DNA from 3 places in the Pseudomonas sp. LBUM1653 genome. Region 1 is predicted to be linked to each of the others. Evidence: riboswitches for the same ligand, from Rfam matches in the RefSeq annotation. Region 1 holds a riboswitch; each other region holds the start of a gene.

Region 1 (7,959 bases):
CAACCGGGTGGTGGCGTCGAAGGCGAACAGGTTGTCGACCGTCGCGGCCATTTCGAATGCGCCTTTATAGCCGTGACGCTTGACCCCGTCGATCCACTTCGGATTGGCCGCCCGGGAGCGGATGACCCGGTTCAGCTCTTCCTTGAGTGTGCGGATCTTCGGCAAGTCCGGCTGGCTGTGATCACCGTGATAACTGGCCGCCGCCTCGCCACGCAGGCTTTCCACGGCGGCCAGCATACCGCCCTGGAATTGGTAATAGTCATTGGAGTCGAGCAGGTCGTGCTCACGGTTGTCCTGGTTTTGCAGCACCGCTTGCACCTGGCTCAGGCGCTGGGAGAACTGTTCGCGCGCCGCGGTGCCTTCGTCAGACCCGCCGTACGCGTAGCCACCCCAATTCAGGTAAACCTCGGCCAGGTCCTCGCGGCTCTGCCACAGACGACCATCGATGGCGCCCTGCACGCCCGCGCCGTACGCGCCGGGTTTGGCACCGAAGATCCGCCATCCGGCCTGCCGTCGCGCCGCGTCTTCATCCAGCCCCGATTGCAACAACGCTTCACGCTCGGCGCGTACCTTGGCCGCCAGCGGATTGAGATCGTCCGGTTCATCGAGCGCGGCGACCGCTTGCACGGCCGCATCGAACAAGCGAATCAGATTGGCAAAGGCATCGCGGAAGAAACCCGATACCCGCAAGGTCACGTCCACCCGCGGTCGATCGAGCAAGCTTAACGGCAGAATTTCAAAGTCGTCGACCCGCTGACTGCCGGTGGCCCAGACCGGCCGCACGCCCATCAACGCCATGGCCTGGGCGATATCGTCGCCGCCGGTGCGCATGGTCGCGGTGCCCCAGACCGACAGGCCGAGTTGACGCAAATGATCACCATGGTCTTGCAGGTGGCGTTCGAGAATCAGGTTGGCCGACTGGAAACCGATGCGCCACGCGGTGGTGGTCGGCAGGTTGCGCACGTCCACCGAATAGAAGTTGCGCCCGGTGGGCAGCACGTCGAGGCGACCGCGACTCGGTGCGCCACTGGGGCCGGCGGGGACGAAACGGCCACTGAGGGCGTCGAGCAGGCCGCGCATCTCGGCCGGGCCGCAGGCGTCCAATCTTGGAGCGACGACTTCGCGCAAGTTGTCGATGATGGCGTTCACTTCAGACCAACTCGCCTCCTGTGGGAGCGAGCCTGCTCGCGAAAGCGGTGTGTCAGATGATATTGATGTGGCTGACACTCCATCGCGAGCAGGCTCGCTCCCACAGGGGTCATTCAATGTCTGTGAAATAAGCTGTGTGGCGAACAGTTCGAGACGCTCGCGGGTATCGCCGGTGGTACGCCAGGGTTCATCGCTGATCGACAACAATGCATCTGGGCGCGGGCCGATCCATGGTTGGGCCAGCGCACAATCCAGCGGATCGAAGCCCAGCGCAAACGCCTTGGCCAGCGCCCGCAGCAGACTCGATTGCGCCCCACGGCCATCGCCCCGGGGGATGCGCAGCAGGGCGAGCAAGGTGTCGATACGCAAGCTTCCGGCCGGCGACTCGCCAAACACGTGCAAGCCATCGCGGATCTGCGACTCTTTCAAGTCGCACAGGTAAGTGTCCAGGCGCGGCAGCCAGATCGCCGCATCGGCATTGCTGTCGAGTTGTTCGTCCAGTTGCAGTTCGCGATCGATGTGCGTGTCACGCACCAGTTGCAGGATGTCCCGTTGCAACTCCCGGGCGCGGCGCGGATCGAGCAGTTGCGCTTCGTAATACTCGTCGGCCAACAGCTCAAGGTTTCGCAATGGCCCATAGGTTTCAGCGCGCGTCAGCGGCGGCATCAAATGGTCGATGATCACCGCCTGGGTACGGCGCTTGGCCTGGGCACCCTCGCCCGGGTCGTTGACGATAAACGGATAGATGTTCGGCAGCGGCCCGAGCAGCGCATCCGGCCAGCACTGCTCCGACAGCCCCACGCCTTTGCCCGGCAGCCATTCCAGGTTGCCGTGCTTGCCGACATGGATCACGCCGTGGGCGCCGTAAGTGTTGCGCAACCAGAAATAGAACGCCAGGTAGCCATGGGGCGGCACCAGGTCCGGGTCGTGATACACCGCACTTGGATCGACCTGGTAACCCCGCGCGGGCTGGATGCCGACGAAGGTCAGGCCAAAGCGCAACCCGGCGATCATCATCCGCCCGCCTCGGTACATCGGATCGCTGTCGGGCGTGCCCCAACGCCCCAGCACTGCCTGACGATTGGCTTCTGGCAGCGCGTTAAACATCTGCAGATAATCGTCCATGGCCAGGCTTTGCTGGCACGGGCGTTGATCCAGGGTATCGAGGTCGTTGCTGACACCGCCGAGCAATTGCTGGATCAACGCGGTGCCGCTGTCCGGTAACTCGGCTGGCAGCGGATATCCATTGACGTGCAGCGCTCGCAGGATGTTCAGCGCGGCCGCCGGAGTGTCGAGGCCAACGCCATTGCCGATGCGACCATCACGGGTCGGATAATTGGCAAGAATCAGCGCAATGCGTTTTTGCCCGTTGGGCACCCGCGCCAGATCGATCCAGCGCTGCGCCAGCTCCGCGACAAAGTCCATGCGTTCCGGCTGCGCGCGGTAGCAGACCACGTCGGACTGACTGCGCTCACTGCGCCACGCCAGGTCCTTGAAGCTGATCGGCCGGCTGATGATGCGTCCGTCCAGTTCCGGCAACGCAATGTGCATCGCCAGATCCCGCGGGCCTAGACCCTGCTCGCTGGCACGCCATCCGGGCTCGTTGTCCTGGGCGCAAATGGCCTGGATCACCGGGATGTTGCGGCGAAACGGTCGCAAGTGCGGTGCTTCAGGGCTGGATTGGGCGAAGCCGGTGGTGTTGAGAATTACCCCTGCCTCGACTTCATCCAGCCAATCCTCGACCACCGAAAGGCAGCCGGGCTCTTTTAAACTGGCCAGCGCAATCGGCAACGGATTAAGCCCCGCCGCCTGCAAGCGCTGGCAGAAAACATCGATGAAAGCGGTGTTTGCCGCCTGCAAATGCGAGCGGTAAAACAGCACCGCCGCCACCGGTTGCCCGGTCTGCCAGTCGGCTTGCCAGTCACTCAGTGCTGCGGGGCTTTTTTGCGGGTGGTAAATCGCCGTGCGCGGCAGGGTTTGCGGCTCGGCCCAGGCGTAGTCGCGATCCAGCCAGCGATTGGCCAGGCAGCGGAAAAAATCGAGGGCATTGCTCATGCCACCCTGGCGCAGGAACTGCCAAAGCCGGTCGCGGTCTTCAGCGCCCACGGTGCTCAGGTCGCTGAGCTCCGGGTCAGGGCGATCATCGCCCGGCACCAGGATCAGCTGCACACCACGCTGCGACAATTCCACCAGCCGCTCCACGCCATAACGCCAATAGGCAATGCCGCCGTGCAGCGAAATCAGAATGACTTTGGCGTGGCGCAATACTTCGTCGACATACAGATCGACCGACGCATGATTCTGCACCTGCATCGGGTTGGCCAGGCGCACGCTCGGGTAGTCGTCTGGCAACTGCTGCGCCGCTTCGGCGAGCAGCGCCAGGCTGGAGTCGCCGCTGCACAGGATCACCAGCTCGGCGGGGGTTTGACCAAGGTCGGCAATGTTGTCATCCGACACGAATCCGCCGGGCTGGGTCCTGAGCAGGTGCATGGGTTACACGCTGAGCGCGGCGCGCAATTGCGCTTCGAGCAAGGCGGCGTCCAGTGCCTGGCCGATCAACACCAGACGGGTGGTGCGCGCTTCTTCAACGCCCCACTGGCGGTCGAAATGCTTGTCGAAACGGGAGCCCACGCCCTGGATCAGCAGACGCATCGGTTTGTTCGGGATCGCCGCGAAACCCTTGACCCGCAGGATGCCGTGCTGGACCACCAGTTGGGTCAGCGCGTCCATCAACAGGCTTTCGTCGGATGCCGGCAGTTCGATGGAGATCGAATCGAAGGCATCGTGATCGTGGTCATCATGATCGTCGTCGCCGTCATGGTGGTGATCGTGGTGGCTGTGACGGCTGTCGATGTGTTCTTCGGAACCGGCGCCGAGGCCGATCAATACGTCCAGCGGCAGGCGACCGCTACTGGCTTCGATGACTTTCACCGCTGGCGGCAATTCCTCGGCGACTTCCAGGCGCACACGGGCCAGGTCTTCAGGGCTGATCAGGTCGGCCTTGTTGAGGATCACCAGGTCGGCGCTGGACAGCTGGTCGGCGAACAGCTCGTGCAGCGGCGATTCGTGGTCCAGGTTCGGGTCGAGTTTGCGCATGGCGTCGACCTGGTCCGGGAACGCGGCGAAGGTGCCAGCCGCCACGGCCGGGCTGTCGACCACGGTAATCACCGCATCAACGGTGCAGGCGCTGCGGATTTCCGGCCACTGGAAGGCCTGGACCAGAGGTTTTGGCAGGGCCAGGCCGGAAGTTTCGATCAGGATATGGTCGAGATCGCCGCGACGGGCCACCAGTTCGCGCATCACCGGGAAGAACTCTTCTTGTACGGTGCAGCACAGGCAGCCGTTGGCCAGCTCGTAGACGCGGCCGTTGGCTTCTTCTTCGGTGCAACCGATGGAGCACTGCTTGAGGATTTCGCCATCGATGCCCAGCTCGCCGAACTCGTTGACGATCACTGCGATGCGGCGGCCCTGGGCATTGTCGAGCATGTGCCGCAGCAAGGTGGTTTTGCCCGAGCCGAGGAAGCCGGTAACGATGGTGACGGGGAGTTTGGCCAGTGTTTTCATCGGATGCCCTTTGGCAGATGGCGGGCATACGGGACGAGAACCGGCCACGCACAAGCGCGCCGCAAGCGTTTCGCCACCGGATCACCCCGCCCGGTTGTAGTGAGAATCTGTATCGAGGCAGGTCTCCTGGCTGACGGCTGGCCAGTCGTTGGACTGGCGGTTGCTGCGCCTTCCCGCGCGCGCCATGGCTGGCGCATGCAGTGGCATGGCAGAAACTGAACCGTTCACAGTTGCGGGGGCAGCCGCGGCATTGACCGCGTTCCCTTCTTAGCTTCGACAAACGCCGAAGAACCTCGAAAGCGCAAGGCTACGCATGGTATTGGGACGGGTCAATGTCTTGTGTCGCCCGCATCGGCCCCTTCGCGAGCAGGCTCGCTCCCACATTGGAATGCGAACACCTGTGGGAGCGAGCCTGCTCGCGAATGAAGCGACTCGGTCTCGAGTTGAGAACCCTTGCCAATTGACGCCCGCCCCTCGCCCATGCTCTCCTACGCATCTTGTTACGGGTGCCCTTCACAGGGTGAAACGGGAAACCGGTGCCGCATGTGCTTTACTTCAAGCCATGTCAGTCCGGTGCTGCCCCCGCAACGGTAAGCGAGCGAAGCGTCAGATCCACTGTGCCAATGTGGCATGGGAAGGTGATGCTTGCAGGTCAAGGCGAAAGCCTGCGCCCCTCGTGAGCCCGGAGACCGGCCCGCAACACAAAGTGACCAACACGATCACTGAAATAACAAACCCGCGGTGGGCGGGCGCTGTTTGAACCTCTGCGCGCCCGGTCGTGCAGGGTTTTGCATGCGCCTTCATTCCCCGCTGACAGACCAGAGGGAAACGCCATGTCGATCATCAGCAGCACCGGCCATAGCAGCACCGCCAGCACCACCACAACCCTGACTCAACGCCTGACCGCCGCCGTTTGTGCGTCGATCCTCGGCGCTAGCCTTGTGTATTTCGCCGGTTTCTCGCACATCGAAGCCGTTCACAACGCTGCTCACGATACGCGCCACAGTTCCGCGTTCCCGTGCCATTGAGACCTGCCGACATGATCAAGCGTATTGCGCAAACCGCAGGTTTCACCGGGCTGCTGGCCGCCCTGCTGCTGACCCTGCTGCAAAGCTTCTGGGTCGCCCCGCTGATTTTGCAGGCCGAAACCTACGAAAACTCCGAACCGGCCGCCGTTGAAGTCCACGAACACGCCGCGGGCGTCGCTGCCCACACCCACGACGCCGAAGCCTGGGAGCCGGAAGACGGCTGGCAGCGCGTGCTGTCGACCACTGGCGGTAATCTGGTGGTGGCGGTCGGTTTCGCCCTGATGCTCGCCGGTCTCTACAGCCTGCGCGCGCCGACCAAAACCTCTCAGGGCCTGCTCTGGGGTCTGGCTGGCTACGCGACTTTCGTGTTGGCGCCGACCCTCGGCCTGCCGCCTGAGCTACCAGGCACCGCGGCTGCCGATCTGGCGCAACGGCAAATCTGGTGGATCGGCACCGCCGCCTCCACAGCAGTCGGCATCGCCCTGATCGTGTTCAGCCGGCACTGGCTGATGAAGATCCTCGGCATAGCGATCCTTGCCGTTCCTCATGTGATTGGCGCACCGCAACCGGAAGTGCATTCGATGCTCGCCCCGGAAGCCCTGGAGGCGCAGTTCAAAATCGCTTCGCAGCTGACCAACGTGGCGTTCTGGCTGGCCCTGGGCCTGATCAGCGCCTGGTTGTTCCGCCGCAAAAGCGATGGCCAGTACCACGCATGACTAACCTCGGCACAGCGCCGACCCTGGTGGTCGGCCTGGGCTGCCAGCGCGGCTGCCCCGTCAGCACGCTGCGGGCCCTGCTTGACCAGGCATTGCAGGCGCACCAGATCGAACTGCATCAGATCAAGGCCCTGGCCAGCATCGATTTGAAGCGCAACGAACCGGCCCTGATCGAGCTGGCCGAGCAGCTTGGGTTACAAATGCTGTACTTCAGCAGTGAACAATTGGCGGCTTATCAAGCGCACCTCAGCCACCATTCGCAGATCGCGTTCGAGCGTACCGGCTGTTACGGTGTGGCGGAAAGTGCCGCTCTGGCACTGGCCGAACAGCTGACCCAGTCACCGGCGAAACTGCTGATCCCGCGACAAAAATATGCCCAGGCCACCCTGGCATTGGCTGGCGCCGCGTAAAATCCCCGATAATCCGCATTCGATCATGAGCAATCTTCATCTGAAGCCTTGCCCAGCCCCATTTTCAACAGGAGCCGACGATGACCGTCTACTTCATTGGCGCAGGTCCCGGCGACCCGGAACTGATCACCGTCAAAGGCCAACGGCTGATTCGCAGCTGCCCGGTGATCATCTATGCCGGCTCGCTGGTGCCCGCCGCAGTGCTGGAAGGACACCGCGCCGAGCAGGTGGTCAACAGCGCCGAACTGCACCTGGAACAGATTATCGAATTGATCAGAACCGCCCATGCCAAGGGTCAGGACGTGGCTCGCGTGCACTCCGGTGACCCGAGCCTGTATGGCGCCATAGGCGAGCAGATTCGCCATCTGCGTGAGCTCGCTATTCCTTTTGAAATCATTCCCGGCGTCACCGCAACGGCCGCCTGCGCGGCGCTGTTGGGCGCGGAACTGACCTTGCCGGACGTGTCACAGAGCGTCATCCTGACTCGCTACGCCGACAAAACCGCGATGCCCGCTGGAGAAGAACTGGGCAGCCTGGCTCAGCACGGGGCGACCATGGCGATTCATTTGGGGGTCAAGCATCTGCAGAAAATCCTCGCCGAATTGCTGCCGCATTACGGCGCGGACTGCCCGATTGCGGTGATTCATCGGGCGACCTGGCCGGATCAGGACTGGGTGGTGGGGACGTTGGCGGACATTGCCGAAAAGGTTGAAGCCAAGGGGTTTCGGCGGACGGCGTTGATTCTGGTGGGTCGGGTGTTGGGTAGTGAGCAGTTCAGCGAGTCGTCGCTGTATCGTGCGGGGCATGCACATTTGTATCGCCCCTGAAGGCCCCTTCGCGAGCAGGCTCGCTCCCACATTGGAATGCGATCAACTGTGGGAGCGAGCCTGCTCGCGAAGGGGTCAGTGAATTTTACTCATAAAAAAACGGCGCTCACGGGGCGCCGTTTTTTCATTTCGCAGTGAACACCTTAGTAGTAGGCGTTTTCTTTCTGCGTGTGGTCAGTCACGTCACGCACACCCTTGAGCTCGGGAATACGCTCGAGCAAGGTGCGCTCGATGCCTTCCTTCAAGGTTACGTCAGCCTGGCCGC
Region 2 (7,959 bases), 1.1 Mb from region 1:
CTGGATATCCAGGTGATTGGTCGGTTCGTCCAGCAACAGGATCTGCGGGCGCTGCGCCAGGGAGCGAGCGATATGTACGCGCTGACGCTCGCCGCCAGAAAGGCTACGCCAGGTGCGCCTGCTCAGATGCGTCGCATCAACGTCACGCAAGGCTTGATGGACGATGTCATCGTCCGCCTTCGACCATGGACTCAAGGCCGACAGCCACGGCGTTCGGCCCAGGGCCACGGCATCGAACACACTGATCGCATCCAGTGTGTCGGCTTGCTGTTCAACCACCGCCAGGGTTTGTGCGATGGTTCGCCGTGACAGTGTCTTGAGGCTTTCGCCGTTGAGATGGATGGCTCCCCGGCTGGGGAGGCGCACGCCGGCCAGCAGTTTGAGCAGCGTGGATTTTCCTGAACCGTTGGGCCCGACAAGGCCCAGGGTCTCGCCCCGACGAATGTCCAGGTGGATCTCGTGCAGTAATTCAACATCGCGGATATGGAATCCGAGGCTGGAACAACTCAGCACGGCTTCGTCGATAACAGGGGCAATAGCATTCATCGGGCATTCCTCCGACCGACCAGGATCAGCGCGAACACCGGCGCGCCGACCAATGCCGTAATCACGCCGACCGGAATCACCTGGCCCTTGATCAGCGTCCGGGACAGAACATCCGCGCCAATCAGGAACACTGCACCCCCCAGCGCACTGGCCGGCAGCAGCCGCGTATGCCGAGTGCCCAGCAACAGCCTGGCGGCGTGGGGTATGACCAGCCCAACGAAACCGATGGAGCCGACAATCGACACCATCACCGCCGTCACCAGGGCGGCACAACTGATCAACAGAAATTGCACAGGCCGTACCGCAATGCCGAGCGAGGCCGCGGAGTCGGCGCCAAAGGTGAAGGCATCCAGCGCACGCCGGTGCCACAGGCAAACCGCCAGACCGGCTAGCGCAACCGGTACGGCCAGCCACACCGATGGCCAGCGCACGCCACTGAGATTGCCCAGCAACCAGAACATGATGCCGCGAGCCTGTTCGGAACTGGCCGACTTGGTGATCAGGAACGCCGTGAGCGCATTGAACAGTTGCGAACCGGCAATCCCCGCCAGGATGATCTGCCCGGTACTGCCAGGCGAACCGCTGGCGCGGCCCAGCAACACAACGACGGCGAAGGCAGCAACGGCGCCGGCAAACGCCCCGACCGACATCGAAATCGCTCCGGCACCCAAGCCCAGCAACGCCACCAGCACCGCGCCCGTCGAGGCCCCCGCAGAAATGCCGAGCAGGTAGGGATCGGCCAACGGGTTACGCAGCAGCGATTGCAGGATCACTCCGCAGGTCGCCAGGCCCGCCCCGCAAGCCGCCGCCACCAGCGCGCGAGTCAGGCGGTAGTTCCAGACGATGCCCTCGTCGATGGGATCGAGAGCATACCCGGCCGCCCACAGTTTGTTGGCCAGCACCTGGAACACCACACCGGGTTCGATGCGGGTTTCACCGATGGCCACGCCGGCAATCACGGCCAGAAGCAGCGCCACCAGTGCAAGCAGAGTACGAATCAGCGTCACGGTCATTTCGGCAGGTCGTAGCTGTTGATGGCCGTCGCCAGCGATTCGAGACCGTCGAACATTCTCACGCTGGCCTGCATGGCCATGGCGTCGAGGATAATGATGCGGTTGCTTTTCACGGCATCCATGTTGCGGGTCACAGGATCGCTACGCAGGAATTCCAGCTTCTTTTGATAGTCATCAGCCGGGAAACGACGGCGATCCATGCGGGCGATGACCAGGAACGTCGGGTTGGCCTTGGCGATGGTTTCCCAGCCAACGGTTGGCCACTCTTCGTCGGACTGCACCACATTGCGCACGCCCAAGGTGCCCAGCATGAAGTCGGGAATGCCCTTGTGCCCGGCGACATAGGGATCGATATCCAGGCTGGCACTGGAAAACCAGACCAGCGCGCTGGTGTGCTTGAGGTCTTTGTCTTGCACCGAGGCGATGGACTTGGCCAGGCTGGCCTGCAGCTGCGCGTTCAGCTGCTGCGCACGCGCCTGGACATCAAAAATCTCAGCCAGCTGGGTGATGCTCTTGTAGATGCTTTCAATACGAAATGGCTGCAGGCGGGTGCCGTCGGCGCCGACCAGGTTGTCCTTGGACTCGCAGTCCGAGGGCATGAGATAGGTTGGAATCTGCAGTTCGTGAAACTGCTCGCGGGTAGCGACTGCGCCTTGCGGGCCGACCATCCATTCCAGCTCGACGGCGACCAGTTCCGGGCGCTTGCCGATCACCGACTCGAAACTCGGCTCGTTATCGGCCAGGCGTTCGATCTTGTCGTTTTGCACCTTGTACTGACCCAGCACATCATTGAACCACAGCGAAGTACCGACCAGTTTGTCGCCAAGTCCGAGGGCAAAAAGCATTTCGGTGCCGGCCTGGCCGATCGTCACAGCCCGGGCAGGGGCCTGCGCGAACGTCAGTGGGCTGCCGCAGTTTTCAATCGTCAGCGGGTAATGAGTCGGGGAGGCATAGGCGAGGGAACAAACACCCAGGCCTGTGACGAGGGCGAAAAAGCGCGGCAACAGCATGATGCAATCTCCATTTGAACCGTACACGCAGCAAGGGTGCAAGGTCTGGAAAACACATCATCGAGCGCTGCCGAAAAAGCAGTGCAAGGCCGATCACCTGAGTGGCGCGCGCAAGGATGTCCTTCCCGGACACCCCGCCGGTTAGTGATTGTTGCTTGGCCGGCAGGTCTCCTGACTGATGCGTCATGGCGTGCTCCAGCCTTCCCGGGAATCGATCCCAGTGGCAGTTCAGGAGCAGGCTCGGCACCTACAGTTGCGGGGGCAGTTCCGTTTGATGCGTTGGCAGCATCACGGATTCCCTATTAATCCCGTTTGGGAACCGGCGGCGGCATGGTAGTCGATCATGCCGCCCGAGGCGAACCCATCTACTGATCAGAAGTATTTGAGCCAGCCGATATCGCGACGACGCGCCTTCAATGCAGCGAACCAGCGCACCGGTAGATACAGCGATGCAGCCAGGAGCACGGCCGTCAGCCACACAGCCCACATGCCGTCGAAGCCGAAGTAGTCGCCCTGGTTCAAGCCGAACGACGCCACGCTGAGCAGATACAGCATTTTCAGCACATAAAGATGGAGCAGGTAGAAGAACATCGGCGCCGCACCAAATACCGCCAGGGTGCTGATCCACTTGTGTTGCCGGGCCCGCTCAAAGCCAAGCAGCAGCAACAGCCCTACGCCTAGCGTCAGACACAGGAACAGCAGGGAAGGTGGGTATTTGGTGATGTTGAAGAAACTCATGAGGCTGTGCGTAATGCTTTCATGGACCACCCAATGCGCCTCGCCATAACCGTTGACCAGGCGCAGGGCGATGAAGCCGATCAATGCGCCGGCCCCGGCCAGCAACAGATAGCGCTGACGCACGGCGGCCGAGGTTGAGCGTGCGAACCAGGGGCCGATGCAGTAACCCAGGGCGATGACCCCGATCCACGGCAGCACGGGATAGGAGCTGCGCAGGCGCAAGTTGTCGGAGAATTCGATCCAGCCGCGATCATGCAAAATGGCCCAAGGCAGATGCAGCGCCGATCCGACCGGGAAGTGCAGGGGATCGAGCAGGTTGTGCCCGCCGACGATGACCAGGCCCACCACACACAGGATTGGCCGAGGAAGCCAGACCAGTGCGGCGAGGGCAATCATGCTGACACCAATCGCCCAGATCACCTGCAGGTAGATCACGGTGGGCGGGAGCTGGAAGGTCCAGGCGAAATTCACCAGGGTGAACTCCAGCACAACCAGGAACAGGCCACGCTTGAACAGGAACATCGATACATCGTTCTTGCCCTGGTGCTTTTCGCCGTACAGGTAAGCGGACAGTCCAGTGAGAAGCACGAACACCGGCGCACATAAATGGGCGAGTGTCCGGCTGAAAAACAACGTCGGTTCAGTGCTGTCGATGAGCATCGGGTCAGCGACCTGGCGGTGCAGAAAGAACGTCTCGCGCACGTGATCCAGCAGCATGAACAGGATCACCAAGCCCCTGAGGGCATCGATGGACATCAGGCGTTGGTTTAGGCTGGTGGCGGGCGGGGGTTGAACAATGTTTGTCATTGAAAGTCGCAGGCAGGGAGTGGATCACTCTGTCGGTAAACAACCGACGGTTAATGTATTGATATAACGTAACATATAATCTTGGCTTGTGGGCTTGTTTTCTACGAGTGTCGTGGTGCTGCAAAACAAAAAGCACAACACTGCCGTAATGCTGTTCACTTTGGGTTGGGGGCTGCTGGTGCATATTTGGATTGGGTGTATATCCGTTGCTGCGGTAACGGCCACTTATGGTTTCGCTTTTACAGCGAGTCACTTGGAAGAGCCTGTAGGAGCGAGCATGCTCCGGGCGGCGTTCCGACGATGGTGGTCAACAATGACGCGGGGAGCCTGACACCCCGCGGTGCTCTCAGGTTTTTCGTCGGAACGCCGCCCGGAGCATGCTCGCTCCTACAGAGCCCGCCGCGCTGGGCCGGAACGAAGCCTCTCGATGGGGCAAGAAAATCAAAAGCCAAAGCAAAAGCGAAGCGGCCTGATAGCCGACCTGATTGCAGGTCTGTCCGCGATCCAACTGTGGGAGCGAGCCTGCTCGCGATGGACTTCCAGACAACGCGTTCATGCAGACAGGGCGCGTTATCGTTGACGTCCATCGCGAGCAGGCTCGCTCCCACAGGGGATTGGGGGTATCCGCAAAAGTCAGGTCGGCTGTCAGGCCGCCTCGCTTTGGCTTTAGATTTGGGCGCCCCGTTAAACCACGATGGCCGAACGCAGGCATTGCGCAGTGGGTAAACCGGCAGGACGCCGGTTTAGCCGCGCTGGGCCAGGGACGGCCCATCGCGGCGACCCCTGTAGGAGCGAGCATGCTCGCGATGGAGGTCAACGATGACGCGGGGAGCCTGACACCCCCCGGTGCTCTCAGGTTTTTCGCGAGCATGCTCGCTCCTACAGTAAGGGCGAAACCAAAAGTGGCCGTTACCGCAGCAATGGATATCCCCCCAATCCAGTTCTTAAATAAAACCCCATTCTTAAGTGAACAGCATTGCAACACTGCCGGTGTTGTGCTGTCTTCGTCGCGTTCATCTCGGGTAGCAATATCACCCGGTCCGCTGCCTTAGAAGCGATACTTCGCGGAAGCGGTAATGCTACGCGGTGCGCCATACGTCAAGGCACCGTAGGCATCGAAGATGTCGAAGTACTTCTGGTCGGTGACGTTGTCGGCATTCACCTGGGCCGAGAGGTTTTCGGTGATTTCGTAGCGAGCCATCAGGTTGACCAGGGCATAGGCATCCTGCTGGATCTTCTCGGAATTGCCTGCCGGGTTGGTGGCGTAGGTGTAGATCGAGTCCTGCCAGTTGACCCCGCCGCCAATGGTCAGCCTGTTGAAAGCACCTGGCAGACGGTAGGTGGTAAAGGTGCGCAGCAACTTGGTCGGGTACAGCGTGTTGACGTCGTCGCCGTGGGCGTCTTCAGCCTTGAACTGGGTGTAACCCAGCGAGGCATTCCAGTCCGTCGCGAGTTCGCCGGAAACTTCCAGCTCGAAACCCTTGCTGGTCGCGCCTTCACTGGCCTCGTAGGCGAAGCCGCCGACAGGGTTCGAAGGATCGATCAGCTCGCCGGTGTTCTGCCCCAGATTGTCCTGCTTGATCTGGAAAATCGCCGCGGAGGCGTTCAGGCGGCCACCGAAGTACTCACCCTTGAGACCGAGCTCTGTGCTCTCGCCAACGATCGGCTCCAATACCTGGCCGCTGCTGTCGCGTACCGATTGCGGCAGGAAGATTTCCGTGTAGCTGGCATAAGCAGAGAGGTTGTCGGTGAGGTCATAGACGACGCCGGCATAGGGCGTCAGCTCATGATCGACATCGACCTTGCTCACTTCCGAGAAAATGTCATCGCTGGTCTTCTCGTACCAACTTTCACGCGCCCCAAGAATCACTTTCAAATCGTCGGTCACGTTCAGCCGGGTTGCTGCGTACAGTCCCTTCTGGCGGGTCTCGCTGTAGCCGTAGTCGGTCCTCGGGCCCCAGATCGGCTCGGGGAAATGGCCGTTGTAGGCATCGAAATTGGCGACACCGTCAAAGCCTGTTTGCGCGTCGAGTGAATCGGCGTCGAACTTCTGCTTGCTGTCCACATAACCGAAGGCCAATTCGTGCTCACGACCCAGGAACGAGAGCGGGCCATTGAAGCGGATGCCGTAGTCGTCCTGGGTAGTCTCGGTCTTGTAGGTCGCCGGGAACGAAAACATGCCCGAGCTACCGTTGCGGCCTGGATTGCCGGACAGGTACAGCAGGGACGAGTCGCCGGTGCGCTCGCCACGGTTGTAGCTGAGGTTGACTTGCCAGTCGTTGGCAAAGCGGTGATCAAGATTGACGAAGTAGGTTTCAAAGGTGGTGTCCCACTTGCTCCAGTCGGCGGAGGTGGTCTTGGAGCGACTCCAGTTGGTGCGGTCGCCGTCTGCGTACCAGACGGGCAGGCCACCCCACATCGGCGAGTCAGCGTTGCTTTCTTGCCGGCTCAAACCAAACCACAGCGTGGTGTCGGGCGTAAGGTCGATGTCCATTGTGCCGTAGAGGGTCTGGCGCTTGGTCGAGTTCATGTCGATCCAGGTGTCGCCTTCGTTGGTCTCCGCAACGAGGCGCCCACGCACAGTGCCTTCGGAGTTAAGTGCGCTGGAGACATCGGCCTCCACGCCATAGGTGTCCCAAGTGCCGGCGCTCAATTCCAGCGAGCCCTTCAAATCCGTGCTGCTGGCGCGCTTGCGCACCATGTTGATGGTCGCCGAAGGGTCGCCCGCACCGGTCATTAGACCGTTGGCACCACGCACTATTTCAACGCGGTCATACATGGCCAGGCTGCTGAAAACCTCCCCCGAACTCCATGGCTGCTCGAAGATGGTGGGTACGCCATCGATCATCAGCGAGTTGAGCTCAAAGCCCCGGGCGTTGAACTGCGCCCGGCTGGTCTCGTAGCGGTTGACCGACACACCGGTGGCATTATTGACCACGTCGAGGATGGTTTTCAGATCCTGGTCTTGTATGCGCTGCTGGGTGACGACGCTGACCGACTGCGGCGTCTCGCGCAGTGACATGCTCAACGGCGTGGCCGTGCGTGCGGCGTCTGTCGTGTAGGAGTGGGTATCTTCCGTGATGGCGCTGCGTTCGCCTGTAGCAGTCTCGGTGATAGCGATAGGCGCCAAGGTAACAGAGCTTCCCGTCTCTGCCTGTTCAGTCTGTTCCGTCGCTTGCAGGCAGGGCGCAACGAAGGCGATACCGGCTGCAAGCATGTGCACTGCGAGAGCCAGGGGGCGCAGTGCCAGAGGCGCGCGCGGCATAACGGAGTCGGGTGAACACGGGAGGATTGGGGCGGACATGCGGAACTCACATTTGGCGGTGTTATTTGAGAATCAATATCATACGCAAATGTGATTGATAACTAAACACTTGTTGCCCAATGATTTTTTTTATCATGTAAAGGAGCGCAAAATGAGCGACCTGCATTCGAGTGACGGGTCACGGTCGGCTGGCCTGTAGTCATCTCGGGCACCCTGGGTAAGGACTTTCGCGGGTACGATGAGCGCGCTTGCTGTCGACTGCGGGAGCCGGAGGACGCGTTTTGAAACCATTCCCGCTCAGACCTGGCGCCTCACCTCTGGACACGTTCCTGCAAGCGTGCCTGCCACGCCGTGACGCTGTTCCGCCAAACTTGACGGAAAAAGCGGTCATCCCAGGCATTCCCAATGCTCGCTACAGGTTGGACTACGACTTGAATCCGTTCATTCAGGATGCGGTTCAAGCCAACAAACGTGAGAGCGAGGAGCTCGCCAAGGCCGGGAAGCCGAACGATATCCTGCCGCTGGCAAGCATGCTGGCCGTTTCGGGCGGCGGCGATGCAGGCGCATTCGCAGCGGGACT
Region 3 (7,959 bases), 2.1 Mb from region 1:
GACGTGCTGGCCGTAATAGCTGAATGGCCAGCCGTAGAAGGCGCCATCCTTCACCGAGGTGATGTAGTCCGGCACCAGGTCGCTGCCGATTTCGTCCCGCTCGTTGACGGCCGTCCACAGGGCGCCGCTTTGTGGCTCCCAGGCCATGCCATTGGGGTTGCGCAGGCCTGAAGCGAAGATCCGGTGGTTGCCGGTGGCGCGATCCACTTCCCAGATCGCCGCGCGCCCTTGCTCCTGATCCATGCCGTTTTCACCGACGTTGCTGTTGGAGCCCACCGTGACGTACAGCTTGCTGCCGTCCTTGCTGGCGATGACGTTTTTGGTCCAGTGGTGATTCAGGGTTCCCCCCGGCAGGTCGACGACCTTGATCGGTTGTGACTTGATTGCCGTGTCACCGTTTTCATAGTGGAAGCGCAACAGCCGGTCGGTGTCGGCCACGTAGAGGTCATTGCCGACCAGGGTCATGCCAAAGGGCGAGTTGAGGTTTTCCAGGAAGACCGTGCGGGTTTCGGCAATGCCGTCATGGTTGGTGTCGCGCAGCAGTGTGATGCGGTTCGGGCTCGGCACGGCGGCACCGGCGCGTCCCATGACTTTCTTGGTGATCCAGCCCTTGATGCCTTTGTTGTCATCGGGTTTGGGCGGGGCATTGGTTTCGGCGACCAGCACGTCGCCATTGGGCAGCACGTAAAGCCAGCGCGGATGATCGAGGTTTTCGGCAAATGCGCCGACCTGAGTGCCGCTGGCCGCGACGGGTTTTACGCCGTTCGCCCAGCCGATGGCCGGGGCGATGTTCATCGTCGGGAACAGTGTCTTGTTCGGCTCCGGGAGTTTGGGAGACGGCCCGGTGCCGTCGTTGACTTGCAAGCGGGCGGTTTCGCCACAGGCGGCGAGCCCTCCCGCTAACGCGATGACGAAAACCAGCTCAGATGTGCGCATTGCTGACCTTCCCTATGAATGAAGTGACTTAAATCATAGAGAAGCGTGACAGGCCGATGGTTCAACCTTAGCCGCGAGCTTCCTTGAGCAGCACGGCAATACCGGGGTGATAGTGACCGGCTTCGTTGCGCAATTTGCGATAGGCATAAGGGAAATACCAGGCTACGGCGCAGCAGTGTTCCTTTTGCAGGTCATCGACCATGTCCTGGAGTTCTTCGGGGGTAGCGCCTTGCTGGCTCTTGTGCGGTGCGACGAACAGGCAGCCGATTTTCAGATCGCTGGCGTAGCTGATTTTTTTCGCGTCGCTGGTGATGTCCTGCAGGGCCTGAGTCAGGTTCAGGCTGTTGACCCGTGGCCAGCGTTGCGTGGTCTGCAGCCAGGCGCGTGCTTCGGTCGTGGCGATGAACAGATCGGCGCGGCCGTTGCGTTCGCCTTCTTCGATCTGTTTGCGGGTGGGCGATTGTTGCAGCGTGATCATCTCGGCCATCCATGCGGCGGCGGAGAGCAGACCAAGGTTGGCTTTTTCGTCGAGCCAGTAGGGTGTCTCGCTGTCGCCGCGCACGGCGTTATAGCGGTCGATACAGTCGAACCAGCGTTCCAGTACCGAACGCAGGAATTCCAGCTTCGGATTGCTGATGATCATGCCTTGCATGGGGCTCACCCTTTTTCTTGTTTGTGAGGTTGTGGCTATTTGATATCACTGCTGTGAGTGTGGCACAAGATTGACGTCATTTTATGGATGAGTGGCCGTTATTCGTTCCGGTACCGCGTCTTCAATTGACGCTCCACCCCCAACCCTCTAACCTTCGCCGCTTGTTTCAGGTGCTCTGTGACTTGGGTCGACAGAGTGAAACAGGGAAGCCGGTGAGCGAGCGCTTCAGTCGATGAAGCCCTGCGATCCCGGCGCTGCCCCCGCAACGGTAAATGAGTGAAAACTGCGTCTGAAGCCACTGCGTCGATCTGTGACGCGGGAAGGCGCGCAGTCAGGCATCACGCCGCTCATGAGCCCGGAGACCGGCCTGATCCATCCAAGCGGCATCACGGTGGGCGATGCCAGGCTTCTTGCCGTCTATTCTTGTGCCTGCCCGCCGTTAATCCTGCCTCAACGGAGAGCTCCCCCATGTCTGATACCCCTGATCGTGACGAACGTCATCTTGCGCGCATGCTGCGCAAAAAGGCCGTGATCGACGAACGCATCGCCAATTCCCCGAACGAATGCGGCCTGCTGCTGGTGCTCACCGGCAACGGCAAAGGCAAGAGCAGCTCGGCGTTCGGCATGCTCGCGCGCGCCATGGGGCATGGCATGCAGTGCGGTGTGGTGCAGTTCATCAAGGGGCGCAACAGCACCGGCGAAGAGTTGTTCTTCCGCCGCTTCCCCGAGCAGGTGCGTTTTCATGTGATGGGCGAGGGCTTCACCTGGGAGACCCAGGATCGCCAGCGCGACATCGCGGCGGCCGAAGCGGCCTGGGCGGTGTCGCAGCAATTGCTGCGCGATCCAACGGTCGGCCTGGTGGTGCTGGACGAACTGAACATCGCCCTCAAGCACGGCTACCTCGATCTCGATCAGGTGCTCAGCGATTTGCAGGCGCGCCCGCCCATGCAGCACGTGGTGGTCACCGGCCGCGGCGCCAAGCCGGAAATGGTCGAGCTGGCTGACACCGTCACCGAAATGGGCATGATCAAGCACGCCTTCCAGGCCGGTATCAAAGCGCAAAAAGGCGTCGAGCTGTGAATCAACCTCGTCATTGCCCGGCGGTACTGATTGCCGCGCCGGCGTCCGGCCAGGGCAAGACCACCGTTACCGCCGCGCTGGCCCGGTTGCATCGTAACCAGGGACGCAAGGTTCGCGTGTTCAAGTGCGGCCCGGACTTTCTCGATCCGATGATCCTCGAACGCGCCAGCGGTGCGCCGGTGTATCAGCTGGACATGTGGATGGTCGGCGAGCAGGACAGTCGCCGGCTGTTGTGGGAGGCTGCCAGCGACGCCGACCTGATCCTGATCGAAGGTGTCATGGGGCTGTTCGACGGTACGCCGTCCAGCGCTGATCTGGCGCGACATTTCGGCGTGCCGGTGCTCGCTGTGATCGACGGCACCGCCATGGCCCAGACCTTTGGTGCATTGGCCCTGGGCCTGGCGCGCTATCAGCCGGACTTGCCGTTTGCCGGCGTGCTGGCCAACCGCGTGGGCACCCTGCGCCACGCGCAACTGCTCGAAGGCAGCCTGACCGAAGGCCTGCGCTGGTACGGTGCCTTGTCCCGTGAGACCGGGATCGAATTGCCGAGTCGACACCTTGGCCTGGTACAAGCCAGCGAGTTGAATGACCTGGATGTGCGCCTCGATGCGGCGGCCGAAGCCTTGGCCAGCAGTTGTGAAGTCGCGCTCCCGCCGGCGGTGGAATTTGCCGCGCCAGATGTGGTGACTGTTGAACCCTTGCTGGCTGGCGTGCGCATTGCCGTGGCCCATGACGAAGCCTTCGCCTTCACCTATGGCGCGAGCCTGGATTTGTTGCGGGCGATGGGCGCTGAATTGCGGTATTTCTCGCCGATCCGTGACGCGGGTTTGCCAGAGGCAGACAGCCTGTACCTGCCGGGTGGCTATCCGGAGTTGCACCATGTGGCTTTGGCGCAGAATACCTCGATGCTCGAGGCAATTCGCGCTCACCACGCCGCAGGTAAACCCTTGCTGGCCGAATGCGGCGGCATGCTTTACCTGCTCGATTCGCTGACCGATGTCGAGGGCACGCGTGCAGAGCTGGTGGGCTTGTTGAAGGGCGATGCGGTGATGCAGAAGCGCCTTGCTGCATTGGCCTTGCAAGCGGTTGAATTGCCGGAAGGTTCACTGCGCGGGCACACCTATCATCATTCGCTGACCTCCACCGAACTGACACCGATTGCCCGGGGCTTGAGTCCTAACGGCGGGCGCGGGGCAGAGGCGGTTTATCGCGAGGGGCGGATGACGGCCTCTTATGTGCACTTCTATTTTCCGTCCAATCCATCGGCGATTGCCGCGCTGTTTGCGCCTGACCGTTCGGACGCCTTCGCGAGCAGGCTCGCTCCCACATTGGTGAGTGGATCGCCTGAAGAAACGCGGTCCACTGTGGGAGCGAGCCTGCTCGCGAAGAGGCCATGACCGACAACGCCTTTTCCGAAGCCGAACGCGCAGCGGTCTACCGAGCCATCGGCGAACGCCGCGACATGCGTCACTTCGCCGGCGGCACGGTCGAGCCCGAGTTGCTGCGGCGCCTGCTCGAAGCCGCGCATCAGGCACCGAGTGTCGGCCTGATGCAGCCTTGGCGCTTCATCCGCATCAGCGATCGTGCCTTGCGCAGCAAGATCCAGGCGCTGGTGGAAGCAGAGCGCATCCGCACCGCCGAGGCCCTCGGTGAGCGTACCGACGAATTCATGCAGCTCAAAGTCGAGGGCATCAACGATTGCGCCGAGGTGCTGGTCGCCGCGCTGATGGACGATCGCGAACGGCATATCTTCGGTCGTCGCACCCTGCCGGAGATGGACCTGGCCTCGTTGTCCTGCGCGATCCAGAACCTCTGGCTGGCGTCCCGCGCCGAAGGGCTGGGCATGGGCTGGGTCTCGCTGTTCGAACCGCAAGCCCTGGCGGACCTGCTGGGCCTGCCGCCTGGCGCCAAGCCCTTGGCCATTCTCTGCCTGGGACCGGTCAAGGCCTTCTATCCGGCACCGATGCTGGTACTCGAAGGCTGGGCGCAGGCGCGTCCGCTGAGTGAGCTGTTGTATGAAAATTATTGGGGAGTGAGTCAATGAGTGTGGCGTTGTTGAGTGTCGCCGCGGTAGCGCTGGATGCGCTGCTGGGTGAACCCAAGCGCTGGCATCCGCTAGTGGCGTTCGGCCGTTTTGCCGAGCGCATCGAGCAACGTTTCAATGGCGGCGGTCGCGGCTGGCGCAGTCATGGGGTCACCGCGTGGGTGATTGCTGTATTGCCGCTGACCCTGTTGGCCACGGCATTTTCCTGGGCACCTTACGTCGGCTGGATCGTCGAGATTCTTGCTCTCTATTGCGCCCTGGGCATGCGCAGCCTCGGCGAGCATGTCACGCCTGTGGCCAAGGCCTTGCGCAGCGATAATCTTGAAGAAGCGCGCCAGCGCGTGAGTTATCTGGTCAGCCGTAAAACCAGTGATCTGGATGAAACCGCCGTGGCCCGCGCCGCCACCGAATCGGTGCTGGAAAACGGCAGCGACGCGGTGTTTGCCGCACTGTTCTGGTTTGCCGTGGCCGGTGCGCCGGGCGTGGTGCTCTACCGTTTGAGCAACACCCTGGACGCGATGTGGGGCTATCGCAACGAACGCTTCGAGCGTTTCGGCTGGGCGGCGGCGAAGATTGACGACGTGCTCAATTACATTCCTGCGCGCCTGGTGGCGCTGACCTACGCGCTACTGGGCAAAACCCGGCTGGCGTTGAAATGTTGGCGCACCCAGGGGCCGACCTGGGATAGCCCGAATGCCGGCCCGGTGATGGCGGCGGGTGCCGGTGCGTTGGGCGTCGAGCTGGGCGGGCCGGCGATTTATCACGGTGAACTGCATCAGCGCCCAACGCTGGGCGAGGGCGTGCCGGCGGATGCCGACGCCATCGACCGCGGCTGGCAACTGGTGCAGCGTGGGGTATGGTTGTGGCTGCTGATTCTGTGCGTGGGGTCTGAATTTTATGCTTGAGCACGGCGGACGATTGCGCAAGGCGGCGCACGAATACGGCATCGACGAAGCCGATTGGCTTGACCTGTCCAGCGGCCTGGCGCCCTGGCCGTTTCCCGTGCCGGACATCCCGCAACGGGCCTGGGCGCGGTTGCCGGAAGCCGATGACGGTCTGGAGCAGGCGGCCTGCGACTATTATGGAACCCTGCAGGCACTGCCGGTCGCCGGTTCGCAGATGGCCATCCAGTTGCTGCCGCGTTTGCGCCGGGCGGGCAAGGTCGGCGTGCTGTCGCCCTGTTATGCCGAGCATGCCGAGGCCTGGCGGCGCAATGGCTACATCGTGCGCGAGGTGCTGGAGCAGGAAGTCGACTTTTTCGTCGACAGCCTCGACGTGCTGGTGGTGGTCAACCCGAACAACCCGACCGGGCTGAACCTGACGCCCGCCCGGCTGCTCGACTGGCATTCGCGCCTGGCCCCGCGCGGTGGCTGGCTGGTGGTGGACGAAGCCTTCATGGACAACACGCCGCACCTGAGTGTGGCGCCGTTTGCCCACCAGGTCGGGTTGATCGTGCTGCGCTCCTTCGGCAAGTTTTTCGGCCTGGCCGGGGTGCGCCTGGGGTTTGTCCTGGCCGAGCGCAAGTTGCTCAAGTTGCTCGCCGAGCAGGTGGGACCGTGGGCGGTCAGTGGCCCGACCCGGGTGCTGGGCCAGGTGTGCCTGCGCGACACCGAAGGGCACACGCGGCAGCGCGAGCGCGCCGATGAAGCCAGCGAGCGTCTGGCAACCTTGTTGACGCGGTACGGCTTCGAACCCCAGGGTGGTTGCGCCTTGTTCCAATGGCTGATCACCGAGCGCGCCGAAGTGCTGCACGAGTTCATGGCCCGGCGCGGCATTCTGTTGCGCCTGTTCACCCACAACAGCAGCCTGCGTTTCGGCCTGCCTGGCGATGAAGCCGACTGGGCACGTCTCGATTCAGCGTTCGACGCCTTCGCCAAGGAAAGCCAATGACCACGTTGATGGTGCAGGGCACCACATCCGACGCCGGTAAAAGCACGCTGGTGACGGCACTGTGCCGCTGGGTGACACGCCAAGGTGTCAGCGTGGTGCCGTTCAAGCCGCAGAATATGGCGCTCAACAGCGCGGTGACTGCCGACGGTGGCGAAATTGGTCGCGCGCAAGCGGTGCAAGCCCAGGCCGCCTTTCTTGAACCCCACACCGACATGAACCCGGTGCTGCTCAAGCCCAACAGCGATACCGGCGCCCAGGTGATCATCCATGGTCGTGCGGTCACGACGATGAACGCCGTGGCCTATCACGACTACAAAACCATCGCGATGCAAGCGGTGTTGGCCTCCCATGAACGCTTGAGTGCGGCGTATCCGCTGGTGATGGTCGAGGGCGCGGGCTCACCGGCCGAGATCAATCTGCGCGCTGGCGACATCGCCAACATGGGCTTTGCCGAAGCGGTGGATTGCCCGGTGGTGCTGATCGCCGACATCAATCGCGGCGGGGTTTTCGCGCATTTGGTGGGCACTCTTGAACTGCTGTCGCCCACAGAGCAGGCGCGGGTCAAGGGCTTCATCATCAACCGTTTTCGTGGTGACATCGCCTTGCTGCAACCCGGTCTCGACTGGCTTGAAGCGCGCACTGGCAAACCGGTGATCGGCGTGCTGCCGTATGTGATGGACTTGCACCTGGAGGCCGAGGACGGCATCGATCAGCGCCAGGCCGACAAGGCCGAACAGGTGCTGAAAGTGGTGGTGCCGGTGTTGCCGCGCATCAGCAACCACACCGATTTCGATCCACTGCGCCTGCACCCGCAAGTGGACCTGCAATTCATCGGCCCCGGCCAGGCGATTCCAGCGGCCGACCTGATCATTCTTCCAGGCTCGAAAAGCGTGCGCGGCGATCTCGCGTACCTGCGCGCCAATGGTTGGGACACCGCGATTTCGCGACACCTGCGCTATGGCGGAAAAGTGCTGGGCATTTGTGGCGGCCTGCAGATGCTCGGGGAGCAGGTGCATGATCCGCTGGGCCTTGAAGGCGCGCCGGGGTCCAGCACCGGTCTGGGCTTGCTGGCGTTCGAGACGCAACTTGAAGAAGAGAAGCAGTTACGCAATGTGCGCGGGCGCCTGGCGCTGGAAGACGCGCCGGTCAGCGGCTATGAAATTCACGCCGGCGTCACCACCGGGCCGGCGTTGGAAAACGCCGCCGTACAGTTGGACGATGGACGTTGCGATGGCGCGCAGAGTGTCGACGGGCAGATTTTCGGCACCTACTTGCATGGCCTGTTTGAATCCCCGGCGGCGTGTAGTGCGCTGTTGCGTTGGGCGGGATTGCAGGGGGTGCAGGACGTGGATTACCA

What was found. Region 1 has a riboswitch for cobalamin ahead of ACA054_RS17705 (CbtB domain-containing protein). Riboswitches for the same ligand answer to the same signal wherever they lie in the genome.
Region 2: it holds a riboswitch for cobalamin, as region 1 does, so the genes downstream of both, ACA054_RS12930 (ABC transporter substrate-binding protein) here and ACA054_RS17705 (CbtB domain-containing protein) in region 1, are expected to answer to the same signal.
Region 3: it holds a riboswitch for cobalamin, as region 1 does, so the genes downstream of both, cobO (cob(I)yrinic acid a,c-diamide adenosyltransferase) here and ACA054_RS17705 (CbtB domain-containing protein) in region 1, are expected to answer to the same signal.

Annotation. Positions count from the first base shown of each region.
Region 1 covers NZ_CP166803.1:3,967,209-3,975,167, forward strand. The annotation lists gene cobN (cobaltochelatase subunit CobN) at 1-3,639, opposite strand, end outside; gene cobW (cobalamin biosynthesis protein CobW) at 3,643-4,713, opposite strand; cobalamin riboswitch at 4,813-5,024, opposite strand; cobalamin riboswitch at 5,201-5,425, shown strand; gene ACA054_RS17705 (CbtB domain-containing protein) at 5,547-5,741, shown strand; gene ACA054_RS17710 (CbtA family protein) at 5,753-6,457, shown strand; gene ACA054_RS17715 (cobalamin biosynthesis protein) at 6,454-6,867, shown strand; gene cobM (precorrin-4 C(11)-methyltransferase) at 6,948-7,694, shown strand; gene nfuA (Fe-S biogenesis protein NfuA) at 7,838-7,959, opposite strand, start outside.
Region 2 covers NZ_CP166803.1:2,831,280-2,839,238, forward strand. The annotation lists gene ACA054_RS12920 (ABC transporter ATP-binding protein) at 1-546, opposite strand, end outside; gene ACA054_RS12925 (FecCD family ABC transporter permease) at 543-1,559, opposite strand; gene ACA054_RS12930 (ABC transporter substrate-binding protein) at 1,556-2,569, opposite strand; cobalamin riboswitch at 2,714-2,908, opposite strand; gene ACA054_RS12935 (acetyltransferase domain-containing protein) at 2,942-4,114, opposite strand; gene ACA054_RS12940 (TonB-dependent siderophore receptor) at 5,163-7,379, opposite strand; gene ACA054_RS12945 (patatin-like phospholipase family protein) at 7,661-7,959, shown strand, end outside.
Region 3 covers NZ_CP166803.1:1,903,622-1,911,580, forward strand. The annotation lists gene ACA054_RS08775 (PQQ-dependent sugar dehydrogenase) at 1-936, opposite strand, end outside; gene ACA054_RS08780 (hypothetical protein) at 1,004-1,588, opposite strand; cobalamin riboswitch at 1,740-1,973, shown strand; gene cobO (cob(I)yrinic acid a,c-diamide adenosyltransferase) at 2,057-2,668, shown strand; gene ACA054_RS08790 (cobyrinic acid a,c-diamide synthase CobB) at 2,665-4,065, shown strand; gene bluB (5,6-dimethylbenzimidazole synthase) at 4,062-4,712, shown strand; gene cbiB (adenosylcobinamide-phosphate synthase CbiB) at 4,709-5,617, shown strand; gene cobD (threonine-phosphate decarboxylase CobD) at 5,610-6,602, shown strand; gene ACA054_RS08810 (cobyric acid synthase) at 6,599-7,959, shown strand, end outside.